DNA from 3 places in the Streptomyces nitrosporeus genome. Region 2 is predicted to be linked to each of the others. Evidence: riboswitches for the same ligand, from Rfam matches in the RefSeq annotation. Region 2 holds a riboswitch; each other region holds the start of a gene.

Region 1 (5,207 bases), 3.1 Mb from region 2:
TCGGTGATCTCGGTCGACGGTGACGGGACGGTGCGCCGCTGCCATTTCGTCCGGACCGAGCTGGGCAACCTCTACGACGGCAGCTACCGCCGCTCGCTCGGGCCGCGTGGCTGCCCGCTCCAGGTCTGCGACTGCCATATCGGCTATGTGCACCTGGAGACACTGCCGTTGTACGACGTCTTCGCGGGCGGTGTGCTGGAGCGGATCCCCGCCTCTCCGGCACCCGCCTTCCCGGCGCCCGCTGCCCCGGCAGCCGCTCCCCCGGTGCCCCTCCTCCCGGCGTCCGCCCTCCCGGCTCCGGCCCCCGCCGGGACGGCCGCGCCGGGCGGGCCCGCCAGAGCGGCCGCTGCCCGGCGTACGCTCCCGCTGCTCCCGCCCTGACCGGGCCCCGGGCCCGCGGCGACCTGCCGGGCCCGGGATCAGGGGCCCCGGGATCAGGGGCTCAGAGAGGCAGCAGGTCCGGACGCTTGGCTTCCACATGGTCTCCGGAGGACTCGCCGCGCAGCCGGCGTCCGATCCACGGGACGAGGTACTCGCGTGCCCAGTGGATGTCGTCGCGCCGGACCTCGAGGGTGCCCCGCTGCGCCTGCGGCGGCCACGCCTGGTCCGGATCGGCCGGCACGTCGAGCCCGAGCACCTGGGCCGCCCGCAGCGCCACCCGGGTGTGCCCCTCGGGCGAGAGGTGCAGCCGGTCGTCGTCCCAGGCCCGCCGGTCCTGCACGGACCGCAGCGACCACAGGTCGAGGACCGGGCAGTCGTAGCGGTCGGCGATGGCCCGGACATGGGCGGTGTACGTGGCCACCTTGCCGCGCAGGTGCCGGAGCACCGGGATGCCACGGGTGTCGAAGCCGGTGGTCACCATGACCGTTCCGACCGACCGCTTCAGGTCGGCGACGGCCCGCTCGAAGCGTTCGGCCACGTCATCGGGGTCGGAGCCGGGCCGGATGATGTCGTTGCCGCCCGCGCAGAAGCTCACCAGATCCGGTGCGAGCTCCTTCGCCCGGGGAACCTGCTCCTCGACTATCTGGTCGAGGAGGCGTCCGCGTACGGCGAGATTGGCGTACCGGAAGTGCCCGTGCGGATCGTCCGCGCGGCCGGTCGCTGCATCGGGGAGGGGGAGCTGGTCCGCGAGGAGGACCGCGAAACGGTCCGCCCAGCCGACGAACGCCCCGTCGGGGCCGGGGTCGCCGACTCCCTCGGTGAAGCTGTCGCCTATCGCTGCGTACGACCCGATGATGCCTCGTTGGTTGTTTCTCGAATCGTCTGCCACGGGCACACATCTTGCCTTGCGGAATGTGACCTACGCGACCGTAATAAGGGGTTGACGGGTGGTGACAAAGACCACCCGGTCAGTTTTTGGTAAAGGAGGAATAAGTGGGGCCGGCGAAGGCGCCGCGGCAGGGGCCGCCGTGGGACGGGCTCCCGGGACGGAGGGGTCCGGGAACGGCGGGAGGGGCGGTGCGCCGCCGCGCACCGCCCCTCCCGTCCGGATGGAGCCGTCCCGCCCGTCCCGGCGGGTGAGGCCGTGTCAGATGGAGACGCCGTGCGAACGCAGGTAGGCGATCGGGTCGACGTCCGAGCCGTAGCCCGGGCCGGTGCGGACCTCGAAGTGGAGGTGCGGACCGGTGGAGTTGCCGGTGGAGCCGGAGAGGCCGATCTGCTGGCCGCCGGTCACGCTCTGGCCCGCGGACACGCCGAGCGAGGACAGGTGGGCGTACTGGGAGTACATGCCGTCGCTGTGCTGGATGACGACCTCGTTGCCGTACGAGCCGCTCCAGCCGGCCGAGACGACGGTGCCGTCGCCGATGGCCCGGACGCTGGTGCCGGAGGCCGCCTGGAAGTCGGAGCCGGTGTGGTAGCCGCTGGACCAGCTGGCGCCGGAAGCGCGGTACTGCGTGGTGACGTTGGCGCTCTCCACCGGGGTGGTGAAGCCGGAGCCGCTGCTCTCGGCCGCCGGGGCCTCGGACGCCTCCTCGGCCGGCGCCTTCGCGGTCTGCGCGGCCGGGGTCGCGGGCGCGGTCTCCGCCGCCTTCTCCTCGGTGGCGGACTGCGCGGCGGCCTGGGAAGCCCCGGCCCCGAGGGTCAGCTTCATACCCGGGAAGATCAGACCGGGGTCGTCGCCGACGACGTCCCGGTTGTCCTGGTAGAGCTTCTCCCAGCCGCCCTTGACCTTCTGGTCGGACGCGATCTTCGCCAGGTAGTCGCCCGCGACCACGGAATAGGTCTTCGGGGTGCCGGTCTTCCCGGAGTCCGACGCGGCCGCGGCCTGGTGCGCGGCGGTGGCGCCGGCCGCGGGGGCGGCCTGCTCGGCCGCGAAGGCGCCGGTGGCGCCGATCAGCGGGAGGGCGAGAACGGCGCCGCCGGTCCCGACGGCGAGGACGCCGCGGACGATCGGACCGGACTTGGCACGGCGGTGCTTACCCTGTGCGGGCATGGGGGTTTCCTCTCCGGCGCCTGCGAGGTGAGCTGTCGGGTTCGGGCTGGAGATGCCCGGCCGCGTGGGGACGCGTCTTAACCCCGAGCCGTTCCGGATCGCTCCGGCCGGCGGCTTACCTGGTTCCCCCGCTCCTGCCACACGTGGTGAGTGCGGATTCCGGGCGGCGGCAGGATTAGGCGTTCCGTCCGGATTGACGGTGACCGTAAGCGAGCCGGGACGCCGGGAACAAGCCGCGGATTGCGCAGCGGAATGCGGGCCTCAATTCCGTGCCGGAATTCCGGTCACCCTCCGTGGATCACGGATCTTGGATTTCCGCGCGGGGTACGGAATGTCCACCGCGGATGCCGCCACACACCGTCACGGATATGATCCCGCTCACCCGCCTCCCACCATCTCCCGCACAAGAAGGGCATGTTCTCTTAAATGCACCAATACGGACATGCGGTATTCGGTGATCATTTCTCCGCCGGGATATCCGGCCCTGCGGGCGGGACGATCGCCGGACGCGTCGATGTCGTATCGTCGCGGGCGTGCCCCGTCGGCGAGCGGCGCCGACGCCAGACACCCCAGGAGTCCTTGTGACGCAGCTGCCAGAGGTTCCGCCGGCCGACACCGAGCTGACCGGCGTACGCAACTTCCGCGACGTGGGCGGGCTGCCGACCACGGACGGCCGCAGGGTGCGGTTCGGGCGCCTCTACCGCAGCGGCCACCTGGCGCACGCCACCGGGGCCGACACCGCGTTCCTGGCCTCCCTGGGACTGCACACGGTCTTCGACTTCCGCAACGCGGCCGACCGCAAGCTGGACGGGCACGACGTGGAGCTGCCCGGGGTCCGCAACGTCGGCATCCCGCTCTCCGACCCGGCGGACGGCGCCGAGTTCTGGCGGCTGGTGCGGAACGGGGACATCGGGCAGCTGCGGTCGATCCTGGCGGGGACCAAGGGCAGGGACCGCATGATCGCCTCCTACCGGACGATCATCAAGGACCGCACCGCGGAGCACAGCAGGGTGCTGCACGCACTGGCCGAGGACAGCATCCCTGCGCTGATGCACTGCGCCGCCGGCAAGGACCGCGCCGGCCTGTCGATCGCCGTGACACTGCTGGCCGCCGGGGTGGAGAAGGACGCCATCGAGGCCGACTACCTCAAGTCCGACGACGTGCGCCGCAGGTACCGGGTGCAGCGTGGCGACACGTCGGCGGCGGGCATGTCGGACGAGGTGGCGGAGTTGCTCGACCCGCTCTTCGGCGCGCACCGGGATTACCTCGCCGCGGCCTTCACCACCATCGAGGAGACCTGGGGCGGCACGGAGCGCTATCTGTCCGAGGGGCTGAAGCTGGCTCCGGAGACCCGCGAACGGCTGGTCGAGCGCCTGATAGAGGACGTCTGACACCGGCGGGGCGGCCGGTGCGCCTCGCGGCATCCGCCGCCCGGCTCCCGCCGGAGGCGGGGCACCGGGGTCCGGCGGCCGCCTCCCGGGAGCTCCGGGCGCCCCTTCCGTCCCCGTCCGGGGTTCTCAGCCCTCGCCCGCGACGGTGAACAGCAGGTAGAGGAAGGCCGCGATGACGTGACCGGCCACCAGGTAGGCGAAGAGCCGGATGACGACGCCGCGCGGCATCCTGCGTTCCTGGGTGTCCCGGTTCTTCGGCTTGGCGGGGCTGAGCGGGTCGTAGTGCTCTGAATCGGACATGGCATGTCCTCTCTTCCGCCCGGAGGCCGGAGGGAGACGGAGGGTTCGAGGTGGCCGGAGAGGGCCGGGGGCGCCGTCAGAGACGGTGGGCCCCGTCACCCAGGCACAGTTCCGCCACGGGGCTCTGCAGCAGGGTGTGGACGAAGAGCAGTTGGGCGCCCGCGCGGTCGAGTGCCGAGATCCGGTGCGGGGTGAGGGAGCCGTAGTGCGCGCTGTCCCCGGGATCGAGGTCGTGCAGCGTCTCCCCCAGGACGACCCGCAGCCGCCCCCCGAGGACGTAGAGCCACTCCTCGCCCGGATGTACGCGTACGAGGTCGCCCTGGGTCCCGTGGGGCACATGGACCCGCAGGGCCTGCATCGCGTGGCCGGAGCCGCCCGCCTGCCGGTAGCGCCACCCGTCCGCTCCGTCCGCCGCGGCGGACGGAGCCGCCCCGCCGCCGAGCGGCCCGCCGCGGACGATCGCGTCACGTTCGGGCGGCATCTCGCCGAGGAGCTCGGAGACCGTCGTACCGTAGATCCGGGCGAGCCCGAGCAGCATGGGCAGCGACGGCTGTCTGCGGCCCGTCTCGAGCCGCGAGAGGTGGGCCGGGGAGAGTCCGGCCCGGCGGGCGGCGGTCTCCAGGGTGAGACCCCGGTCGCGGCGCAGCTCCCGCAGGCGGGGGGCGACGCCCGGCACCTCGTCGGGTACCGCTCCTTCAGGGGGGTTCATGCCCTCCATTGAGCCAGCACCTTTCCTCTGAGGCAAATTCCTTACCTCAGGGGCAAATCTTGGGAGGCTTCCGGTGGGCCGGGCCGGCGGACGCGCCGGGCGGCGCCTTCACCGGTTGGCGACGGCCTGCTTCACGAGGGTCCGCCCGAAGTCCCACATCAGTCCGCCCCCGCTGTGCGCGTCGTCCATGACGGCCGTGAAGGCGTTCACGAAGCGGTCGACCTCGGCCTCGCCGATGACCAGGGGCGGAATCAGCTTGATCACTTCCAGGTGGTCGCCGGACACCTGGGTCAGGATGCGGTGCTTCTGCAACAGCGGTACGACGACCATCTGCGCGAACAGCCCCTTGCGGGCGGCCTGGAGCATCGTCCAG
Region 2 (5,207 bases):
CCGTAGACCGCGAGGACCGCGTCCACGTCGTCGGCGGTGAGCTCGCGCAGGGCCAGACGGCCGCTTCGGCGGCTGAGCGGATACAGGGGCGGCATGGGCGGACTGTACCGATGGGGGGCGGTGTGTTCCAGGGTGCCGGGACGCGCGGGACGTCCGCCGGGGCCACCGGACGGCCCGGCCCCGGGCGCCGGGCAGCGGATCGGGCGGAGCGGGCGGTAACAGCCGACGGCCGTCCGTGTCAGTCCAGTCCTTCCGCCCGCAGGTCGTACATCAGCAGGAAGGCACGGTACGTCTCCGCGGAGACGTCCTCGCAGGACTCGGGCCGGTGGGTCGCGGTCGAGGTGTTGTCGAGGGACCTCCGGCAGGCGGCCTCCGTCTCGGCCTGCGAGGGGATGCCGGAGACGAACGCGGCGAACAGCAGGACCACCGAGAGGACGACCACGCCGATACGGATGCGCATGGTCTCCCCAACGACGGCGCCGCCCGGCTGGTCACTGCCGTGCGGTCACCCGTCCGTTCCCCCCGGCTCACCCGGCGGACACCGGGGTGTCACTCGGCGTCGTCGGCGAGCGGCGGCAGGTCCGGCTCGACGAACAGGCCCGCGTACTGCGGTGCGGGAGGCGGGGCCGGTGTGCCCAGGTCCTTCGCCACGCTCGGGCTTTCGTTGTGCCGGTGCGTGGAGCGTGCGGGCATGTCGGTCATCAGCGGTCCTGTAGGTAGGTGTGCGGTGAGAGCCCACGACCGGCCGCCGGCTGTGCCGGGCGGAGGTCTTCGACCGGTGCGGCGACAGGGGCCGCTCCCGGTGCACGTCGCTCCGGGGGCGTCCGGACCATCAGCGGTGCATGCAGACTGTAACTCTCCCGGCACGGCTTTCCCCTGAATTTGCTTTGTCCGGCACGAGGTTCACGGCGGGACGGGCGCCCTCGGCGCGGCGGTGAAGGGAAAAGGGGATGCCCCGGGCGTGAGCCGGGGCATCCCCTCGAAACCGCGGTGCCGGTGCCCCGGCGGCCGGGCGTCAGGCGTTCTGCGTGGTCGTCCCGGCCTCCGCGATGTCGGCGGTGTCCCCGGCGGGAGCGTCCGCAGGGGTGGCGGCGGGACCGGCCGGAGAGGCCGCCGGGGCTGCCTTCGACGTCTTGCGGATGTGCGTCATCAGACCGATGAACCCCGCGATGAACCCGCTGAACAGGCCGGATATGGCGTGGTTCAGCGCGTTGACCCCCTCGCCGTCAGGCATGCCGATGGCGAGGTAGTTGATGAGGGCGCTCATCACCGCCCCTGCCAGTCCGCCGATGAGTCCACTGGTGATCGAGACCCGCAACGGCGACGGCTCGGTGGACGGGACGTGGTCAGATCTGAGCGGGGTGGACATCGTCGAAGGCCCTCCAGACAGGCTTCAAGGCAAGATCGGGGGGTGCGGCAGCAACATCTTTGGGCAAAGCGCTACACATGGCAACCACTTGCTACATCCGATGTGTTGATGCACGTCATCGGGCGGACGGATGCCTTCCGCGGGCGCCCCGCGCGGAGCGCCCGGACGGTCGCCCCGCACGGGGTCCGGACGGTCGCCCCGCGCGGGGTCCGGACGGCCGGCGGGGCGCGGGTGGTCGGGAGCACCCCGCGGATGCCGTAGAGTTGTCATCACAACGGCGCGGGGTGGAGCAGCTCGGTAGCTCGCTGGGCTCATAACCCAGAGGTCGCAGGTTCAAATCCTGTCCCCGCTACTGAAGACGGTGGCCCGGATCCTGATCAAGGATCCGGGCCACCGTCGTATGCCCGCCCCCTCACCGGCCTCACCCCCTCCACTCCACCGCCGGTTCCGCCGGTACCGGCCCGGTGGGCGGCGGGTGCTCGACCTCGACGCAACGTGAAGATCCAGCGTTTCCGGCGGGGAGCGGTCCGTCCGGGAAACCGCACGGCGGCACTGCGCCTGGCTGCCGGTGACGGCGCCGGTGGCCCGGTCCGTACGCCACCGGGCCGGGCGAGACGTATACCGCCGATCCGCGCTCCGCGAAGAACTACGATCGCTAGGGGGACGGATGCGCCGTCTTCGTACGGGATGCACTGACGATCTACGCGGGGCACGCGTTCTCCGGCCGACCACCGGGGAGGGCGGCTTCGGCGCGCTCCTTCCTTCGGCCGACGACCGGTCGCGCACCACGGCGCGGCTCCGGCCGGGCCGGGTGCCGGGCGCGGTACCGTCCGCAGCCGTGGGCGGACCGGGCAGGAGTGCACAGGTGGGGATGCGGGACGGACGGCGCGGTGCGCGGGTGCGGGGGACCGGCACCCGGGGGGCCGGGGCCCGGCGGTTCGTACGGCTGCTGCCGTGGCTGCTGATCGGGGTGGGACTGCTGATCGACCTGGCGTCCCCGCCGACGGTCACGGCCGTCCCCCTTTTCGCCGCGGCCCCCCTGGTGGCGGCCCCCTTCTTCTCCTTCGCCGGCACCGCGGGCGCCGGGATCGTCTCGGTGCTGGCCGTGGTGGGAATCAGGCTCTGGGACGGGGTGGTCCTGGATGTGGTGCCGGTCACCGAGCTCCTCACCCTGGTCACCGTCTCGGTGCTCGCCCTTCTGATCAACGGCGTCGTACGGCGCGGCAGCGAGCAGTTGGCGTCCGCGCGGGCCATCGCGGAGACCGCGATGCGGGCGGTGCTGCCCACGCCGGAGGAACGGATCGGCGGCCTGCTGGTCGCGGCCCGCTACGAGGCGGCGCAGGCCGACGAGTTCGTGGGCGGCGACCTCTACGCGGTGGTGGACACGCCGCACGGCGTACGGCTGGTGCTCGGTGACGTCCGCGGCAAGGGTCTGGACGCGGTGGGGGCGGTGGCCGTGGTGATCGGGGCGTTCCGGGAGGCCGCGGAGACGGAGCTCTCGCTGGAGGGGGTGGCCCAGCGGCTGGAACGGGCGCTGGCCCGGGAGGGCGAGCGGCGCGGTGGGCTGGACTCCATGGAGGGGTTCGTCACGGTGGTGCTCGCCGAGATCCCCACGGGCTCCGGGGCGTTGCGGATCGTCAACCGGGGACACCCCGAGCCGCTGCTGCTGCACGCGGACGGCCGGCTCGACGTACTGGCGCCGTCCAGGCCGGCGATGCCGATCGGGATGGGGCTGGAGACGTGGCCGGACCGGTCGGAGGAGTGGGAGATGCCCCCGGGGTCGACGCTCCTGGTCTTCACGGACGGCCTGTCCGAGGCGCGTGACGCGGCCGGGTCCTTCTACGACCCGGAGGAGCGGCTGCGCGGCCGGATCTTCCCCGGCCCGGAAGAGCTGCTCTCCGCGCTGACGGACGACGTCCGGCTGCACACCGGGGGGCGTTCCACGGACGACATGGCCCTGCTCGCCGTCGGCAGGCCGGCGCTCGGCCAGCCGGCCCGGCGCAGGACGGTGAGGATCGTGGGCCGGACCGGGGGATGACGGGGGGCGACACACGGTGACCGACGGACCCCGCTCCGCATAACATTTGACGAACCGTCAGAAACTGGCGAGTAGGCAAGGCCCGTTCAAGTGGCCCGTTTGAGGGTGGTTGATACCTGAAAGTCCGGGCCATGAGCGGGAACGATCAAGAGGAACGGCTTGGAATCGGAGCCGGGTGTCTATTAACGTTCGATAACGCAGCGCGGTCGTCCCAGTCGTCGCAAGAGGCGGCACCGTGCGCACGCGCCGAATTCCGCAAGGGAACCGGGGAACCACCTACATGGGGTGAATCGGGCATCCAGGTCTCGTCAGTGACCCGGGTACCCGTAGGAGACCTTCCTGCTCCGAACCCGTCAGCTAACCCGGTAGGCGAGAAGGAAGGAAAGGAGTGCGCCCACGTGGCGTCCAACCAGCCTGCCCCCGAGGCCCCGTCGTCCTTCAGGCCCGCGTCCCCCGGGGACGAGGAGCGGTCGTGGGGGGAGTGGAACCCCACCGAGGAGTCCGTCCGGCCCGTGCGCGGCAGGCACCGCGTAGCCAAGCAGCGTGGCCTGGCCCGTAGTTCCACGGTTCTCGGTGTCGGTGTGATCGCGGCCGTCGGCGCGGGCGGCATGGCCACCGCGCAGAGCAAGCCGCCGGTCTCCATCTCCCTTCCGGACGCCATCACCGACAAACTTCCCGACGCCTCATCCCTTCCCGGTGTGGGCGCGTTCATGTCCGACGATTCCGGAACGGACGCGACGCGGCCCGTTTCCGCCGCTCCGCTGACCACCGCCGGCATCACCGTCGCGGAGGCCGAGCAGGGCGCCACCGACGCCGGTGAGGCGCTGCGCGCCCGCATCCTCCAGCAGGCCGAGCAGCAGCAGGCCGACGCCGACGCCGAGGCCAGGGCGGCCGAGGAGAAGGCGGCGGCGGAGCGGGCCGCACAGGAGGCCGCGAAGCAGCAGAGCGAGGCGGAGGCCCAGGCCGCAGCCGAGAAGAAGGCGGCCGAGGAAGCGGCGAAGAAGAAGGCCGAGGCGGAGCGCCTGGCCAAGCTGGCCGCCAGCTACGCCGCCCCGACGTCCTCCTACACGCTCACCTCGACCTACGGCCAGTCCGGTTCGATGTGGTCCTCCGGCTCCCACACCGGCCTGGACTTCGCCGCTCCGACCGGCACCCCGGTCAAGGCCGTCCACGGCGGTGTCATCAAGTCGGCGGGCTGGTCGGGGTCGTACGGCTACCGCACGGTGCTGGAGCTCGATGACGGTACCGAGATCTGGTACTGCCACCAGTCCTCGATGAACGTGTCCGCCGGCCAGCGGGTCGCCACCGGCGACACCATCGGCCGGGTCGGCGCCACCGGCAACGTGACGGGCCCTCACCTCCACCTGGAGGTCCACACCGCAGACGGCGCGGGCGTCGACCCGCTGACCTGGCTGCGCGGCAAGGGCCTGACGATCTGAGCCCCGCGCGCCGGCCACCGCCGGCGCCCCATGCCCCGGCAGCCCTGACGCACACCCCCCGACGTCAGGGCTGCCGGTCCCTTCCCGGGTCCCCGGCTCCGGTTCCCGGCGGCCGCCACGGACGGAATAGCAGGTTCCCTCGCACCGTTGGCCCCGGTATGACCACCTATCGCGCACTCGGTTCCTCGGACCTCAAGGTCTTCCCGCTGGCCCTCGGCGGCAACGTCTTCGGCTGGACGGCCGACGAGGCCGCCTCCTTCGCCGTTCTGGACGCCTACACCGAGGCGGGCGGCAACTTCGTCGACACCGCCGACTCCTACTCGGCCTGGGTCCCGGGCAACGAGGGCGGTGAGTCGGAGAC
Region 3 (5,207 bases), 1.0 Mb from region 2:
TCGCGGGCCAGACGCCGGATGTAGGCGTCGTCCTTGAGCCGCGCCTTCTCGTCCCTCAGCTCCTCGGTCCGCTCACGGGCCAGACGCGAGAGCCTCTCCTGCTCGGCGATCTGGTCGCGCTGGGAGATGTACTGCCGCATCGGGTACGCCAGGGCGACCACCAGGGAGCAGACGATCAGCGCCAGGAACGCGGCCCGCCCGGTCAGCCGGGAGCGGCGCGCCTGACGGCGGCTCTGGGAGCGGTAGACGCGGGCGGCGGTCTGCTCGCCGAGCAGTCGCAGCCTGGTCGTGGTGGAGAACCGGTCGCGGTCCTTCCCGGCCATCTCTCACGCCTCCCCGTTACGCACGTCCGTCCCCGCACACGGTACGGGACCGAGTGCGGGGACGGACGGAGGCTGCGCCCCCGGGGCTCCCGTCCGGGATCGCCCCGCCGGGCCCGGGGCCCGGCGAAACGGTCCGGGCGAGAGCCCCGGACCGCCGTCAGCCCTCGTGACGGAAGCGCGGGAACGCCGAACGGCCCGCGTAGACCGCGGCGTCGTCGAGGATCTCCTCGATGCGCAGCAGCTGGTTGTACTTGGCGACACGGTCCGAACGGGCCGGGGCGCCGGTCTTGATCTGACCGCAGTTCACGGCGACCGCGAGGTCGGCGATGGTGACGTCCTCGGTCTCGCCGGAACGGTGGGACATCATGCACTTGAAGCCGTTGCGCTGGGCCAGCTCGACGGCGTCCAGAGTCTCGGTCAGCGAACCGATCTGGTTGACCTTGACGAGGAGGGCGTTGGCGGAGCCCTCCTCGATGCCGCGGGAGAGGCGCTCGGGGTTGGTGACGAAGAGGTCGTCACCGACGATCTGCACCTTGGCGCCCAGCTTGTCGGTGATGACCTTCCAGCCGGCCCAGTCGTCCTCGTACAGCGGGTCCTCGATGGAGACCAGCGGGTACGCGGAGACGAGCTCCTCGTAGTACTCGGTCATCTCGGCGGCCGAGCGGGACTTGCCCTCGAACTCGTAGACGCCGTCCTTGTAGAACTCGGACGCGGCGACGTCCAGGGCGAGCGCGATGTCGCGGCCGGGGACGTAGCCGGCCTCCTTGATGGCCTCGATGATGAGGTCGAGGGCGGCGCGGTTGGACTCGAGGTTCGGGGCGAAGCCGCCCTCGTCGCCGAGACCGGTGGACAGGCCCTTGGTCTTCAGGACCTTCTTCAGGGTGTGGTAGATCTCCGCGCCCCAGCGCAGGGCCTCGGAGAAGGACTCGGCGCCGATCGGCGCGATCATGAACTCCTGGATGTCCACGTTGGAGTCGGCGTGCGAGCCGCCGTTCAGGATGTTCATCATCGGAACGGGCAGCAGGTGCGCGTTCGGGCCGCCGAGGTAGCGGAAGAGCGGGAGGTCGGAGGCCTCGGACGCGGCGTGCGCCACGGCCAGCGAGACGCCGAGGATGGCGTTGGCGCCGAGCGAGCCCTTGTTCTCGGTCGCGTCCAGGTCGAACATCGCCTGGTCGATGAGGCGCTGCTCGGTGGCGTCGTAACCGACGAGCTCCGGACCGATCTGCTCGATCACGGCGAGGACGGCCTTCTCGACGCCCTTGCCCTGGTAGCGGTTGGGGTCGCCGTCACGGAGCTCGATGGCCTCGAACGCACCCGTGGAAGCACCGGACGGAACGGCAGCACGACCCGTGCTGCCGTCGTCGAGACCAACCTCGACCTCGACCGTGGGGTTCCCCCGGGAGTCGAGGATTTCCCTGGCTACGACGACGTCGATGGACGGCACGAGGCATCTCCTTCTGGGATCTGACACTGGTTGTCCAGGGTCACGGTGGCCTAGCGACACGAGCCTAACCGGCCCGGCCCGCTGCGTCGGCCGACCGCCCGTCCCCTGGGACGAAAAAGGTCTCAAGCACCCGCATTACGGGCGTTTCTTCAGAAATTTACTGGCAGGTAACTACAACTGTTGAACACTCACCCCCCAGGAGGCCGTTCCGGCGGCGCCCCGAAAGCCCTTCCGGGAAGCCCCCGGCACGCCGCCGGCCCGGCGCACAGGGGGGTGGGTGCGCCGGGCCGGGTGGCCGTCCGGGGAGGAGGATCCCGGACTACTTCAGGTGGAGCTGCTGACCCGGGAAGATCAGGTCGGCGTCCTTGACGATGTCGTCGTTCAGCTCGAACAGCTTCTCCCAGCCGCCCTTGACGTCCTTCGCACCGGCGATCTTGCTGAGGGTGTCGCCGGTCTTCACCTCGTACTCGCCGTCACCCTTCTGGACCTTCTCACCGGTGGGGGTGGTGACGGTCTCCTCGGGAGCGGTGCGCTTCTCGCTGCGGGTGGCGGGCTGCTCGGCCTCGCGCTCCGGTGCGGCCTGCGGGTCGGTGTCGCCGTTCGCGGCGGCACCGGTGTCGACGCCGGGGTCGACACCGTCGTTCGTCAGACCGCCGGCTCCGGCGCACGCCCAGGCGCCCGGCCCCTGGAGGTCGAGGAGCTTCTCGGCGGTGGCTATCTGCTGTTCCTTGGTGGCCAGGTCGGCCCGCGCGGCGTACTGCGTGCCGCCGGCGGCGGCCCAGCTGGACTGCGAGAACTGCAGGCCGCCGTAGTAGCCGTTGCCGGTGTTGATGGACCAGTTGCCACCGGACTCGCACTGCGCGACGGCGTCCCAGGTCTCGACGGACGCGGCGGAGGCGCCGGTGGCACCCATCAGCGGGACGGCGACGGCGGCACCGGCGACACCGGCCATCGTGGCGATGCGGACGGCCCTGGAGGTACGACGGTGCTTGCCCTTGTTCGAAAGCAGCATGGTTCTCCTCACCGACGCCTACGAGGTGAGCTGTCGGGTTCGGGCTGTGAGCTGCCCGGTCGCCCGCACTGGCGAGCGACTTCACCCCGAGCCGGTCCGACCGTCTTCCCGACGGTCCGCTCCGGCACCTACCTGGGTCCCCCGCTCCTGCCTACGGCGCATGACGCGTCTGTTCCCTTCGGCCGACGGCAGGATTCGGCGTGACGGTCGAAGGTGCCCGCGGTGCGAGCGGCTCCGACCGTAAACACACCCAACCCCGACATTCAAAGCTGGACATAACGCGCAATCAGCACGTACCGAAGGGGGGCAGGGGATTATTTCCGCAGGTCGGAGCCGATACGGACGGACCGGACGGGCGAGGCCCGCCGCGAACAGCAAAGAGACCCATGTCTCACTTACGCATAAGTGGACATAGGCCCCTTAACTACCCTTGTTTTCGGGGTGTTTTCCCGTTTTGATCAGTGGCCGGAGGCGGTCTTCCCGCCGGCCGCCCCGGCGGTCGCGTCCCCGGCCGCCGTGTCATCGCCGGCCGCCGTGCCGCCGGCCGCTCCGGTGCCCGCGGCCGCCAGGTCGAGGTCCTGGCCCGGGAGGATCAGGTCCGGGTCGGAGCCGACCTCGCCCCTGTTGGCCTCGTAGAGGGCCGTCCAGCCGCCGGGCACGTCCTGGGCGCCCGCGATCGACCAGAGGTTGTCGCCCTCGCGGACCGTGTAGGTGCCGTCCGCGCCGGAGTCCTCGCGCGCGCCAGAGTCGCCGCGGGAGGCGTGCCGGCCGGTATCGCGTCCCGCGTCCGCCCCCGTCCCCGTACCCGCCTCGGGAGCGGGCGCGCCGCGGTGCTTCCCGCCTCCGGTGCGGCCGGGGCTCTGGGACGCCTCGGGCTCGGGGGCGGTGGAGGGTGACGCCGAGGGCGCGGATCCGCCGGAGTCCCCGGGGGTCTCCTTCCCTCCGGGCGTGCCCGCCTTCCCCTTCCGTCCGCCGTCGTCCGCCGCGCCGGCGTCGGCCGCGGGGTCCTTCGCCCCGTCCCCCGCACCGCCCTCGGCGTCGTCCTCCGCGGCGCCGGACACCTCGTCCGCCGTGTCCTCGTCCGTCTCGCGCGTCGTCTCCCCGGTGGATCCGGTGGATCCGGGCAGGGAGGTGTCCGCCGGGTCGCCGCCCGGGTCCACGCCCGGCAGCCCTCCGTCGAGCACCAGCCCGGAGACCACCGCGCAACTGGCCCACGCCTGCGGACCCTGGTCGTCCAGCACCTTCTCGGCGACCGCTATCTGCTGCGAGCGGCTGGCGAGGTCGGCGCGGGGCGCGTACACCGTGCCCCCGTACGACTTCCAGGTGTCCTGGGACAGCTGGAGGCCGCCGTAGCGGCCGTTGCCGAGGTCGGCGCTCCACATGCCGCCGCTCTCGCACTCGGCCACCCGGTCCCAGGTGGATGCCTCGGCCGCGTTCGCGCCGGTGGCGCCGAGCAGTGGGATGGCGATCGCCGATCCCGTCACGCCTGCGGTGACGACGATGGCCGGTGCCTGGCGAGGGCGGCGGTGTCTGCCGTTCGCGGAGCCCATGGGATTGCCTTCCGTGTGACTGACAGGTGACTGGAGAGTCGAACGGTGAACCTAGCGGGACTCGAACGGGTGTCACAAGTCGATGCAGCGGAGATCACGCGAAAGTCACAGAATTGACGGGGCGTCACTTTCTTCGGTCCGGCCCGGTGCCCCGAACTCCACCGGAAGGGTGCGCAGCCCCCGCATGATGAGCCCGCCGCGCCACCGCAGATCAGCTGTCCCCACGGCGAGCCGCAGATCGGGGAGGCGCGTCAGCAGGGTCGCCAGCGCGGTCCTGCCCTCCAGCCGGGCGAGCGGCGCGCCGAGGCAGTAGTGGATGCCGTGCCCGTATCCGAGGTGCTGGTTGTCACTTCGCGCGAGGTCCAGGACGTCCGGCTCGGGGAAGCGCGCGGGGTCCCGGTCCGCGGCGGCCAGCACCACGAGCACGGGGTCCCCCGCGGCGATGTCCTGCCCGCCCAGCGTCAGGGGGACCGTCGCGTAGCGCCAGGTGGCGAGTTCCACCGGTCCGTCGTAGCGGAGCAGTTCCTCGATGCCGGTCTCCAGCAGCTCCGTCCCGCCCTCCGCGAGGGAGCGCTGAAGGCGCTCCCGCTGCTCCGGTTCGCGCAGCAGGGCGTGAATGCCGTTGCCGATCAGGTTGACGGTCGTCTCGAAGCCCGCGAAGAGGAGGATGAAGGCCATCGCGGCGGCCTCGTTCTCGGTGAGGTGCTCGCCGTGGTCGCTCGCCCGGATCAGGTCGGAGATCAGGTCGTCGCCCGGGTTCTCCCGTTTCCGGTGGATCAGTTCGGCGAGGTAGCCGCGCATCTTCTTCACCGACCGGGCCACCCCGCCGCGCGGTCCGCCGCCGTGGCGGATCATCATGCCCGCCCAGTCCCGGAAGT

What was found. A riboswitch is a leader RNA that binds a small molecule or an ion and turns the genes downstream of it on or off. The one in region 2 is predicted to bind cyclic di-AMP.
Region 1: linked by a shared signal. The riboswitch ahead of CP967_RS02180 (M23 family metallopeptidase) and the one ahead of CP967_RS15945 (M23 family metallopeptidase) in region 2 are both predicted to bind cyclic di-AMP.
Region 3: linked by a shared signal. The riboswitch ahead of CP967_RS20520 (transglycosylase family protein) and the one ahead of CP967_RS15945 (M23 family metallopeptidase) in region 2 are both predicted to bind cyclic di-AMP.

What each region holds. Positions count from the first base shown of each region.
Region 1 is NZ_CP023702.1:479,381-484,587, forward strand. Features, by position in the region: gene CP967_RS02170 (STM4011 family radical SAM protein) at 1-381, shown strand, start outside; gene CP967_RS02175 (SGNH/GDSL hydrolase family protein) at 443-1,270, opposite strand; gene CP967_RS02180 (M23 family metallopeptidase) at 1,529-2,434, opposite strand; cyclic di-AMP (ydaO/yuaA leader) riboswitch at 2,437-2,593, opposite strand; gene CP967_RS02185 (tyrosine-protein phosphatase) at 3,016-3,825, shown strand; gene CP967_RS33825 (DUF6126 family protein) at 3,952-4,125, opposite strand; gene CP967_RS02190 (helix-turn-helix domain-containing protein) at 4,202-4,834, opposite strand; gene CP967_RS02195 (aspartate aminotransferase family protein) at 4,943-5,207, opposite strand, start outside.
Region 2 is NZ_CP023702.1:3,593,371-3,598,577, reverse strand. Features, by position in the region: gene CP967_RS15970 (GNAT family N-acetyltransferase) at 1-86, opposite strand, end outside; gene CP967_RS15965 (hypothetical protein) at 239-460, opposite strand; gene CP967_RS34005 (hypothetical protein) at 550-702, opposite strand; gene CP967_RS15960 (hypothetical protein) at 1,016-1,369, opposite strand; tRNA gene CP967_RS15955 (tRNA-Met) at 1,648-1,721, shown strand; gene CP967_RS15950 (PP2C family protein-serine/threonine phosphatase) at 2,235-3,407, shown strand; cyclic di-AMP (ydaO/yuaA leader) riboswitch at 3,642-3,794, shown strand; gene CP967_RS15945 (M23 family metallopeptidase) at 3,806-4,846, shown strand; gene CP967_RS15940 (aldo/keto reductase) at 5,005-5,207, shown strand, end outside.
Region 3 is NZ_CP023702.1:4,620,329-4,625,535, reverse strand. Features, by position in the region: gene CP967_RS20530 (FtsB family cell division protein) at 1-323, opposite strand, end outside; gene eno (phosphopyruvate hydratase) at 481-1,767, opposite strand; gene CP967_RS20520 (transglycosylase family protein) at 2,087-2,779, opposite strand; cyclic di-AMP (ydaO/yuaA leader) riboswitch at 2,780-2,948, opposite strand; gene CP967_RS20515 (LysM peptidoglycan-binding domain-containing protein) at 3,238-4,329, opposite strand; gene CP967_RS20510 (cytochrome P450 family protein) at 4,435-5,207, opposite strand, start outside.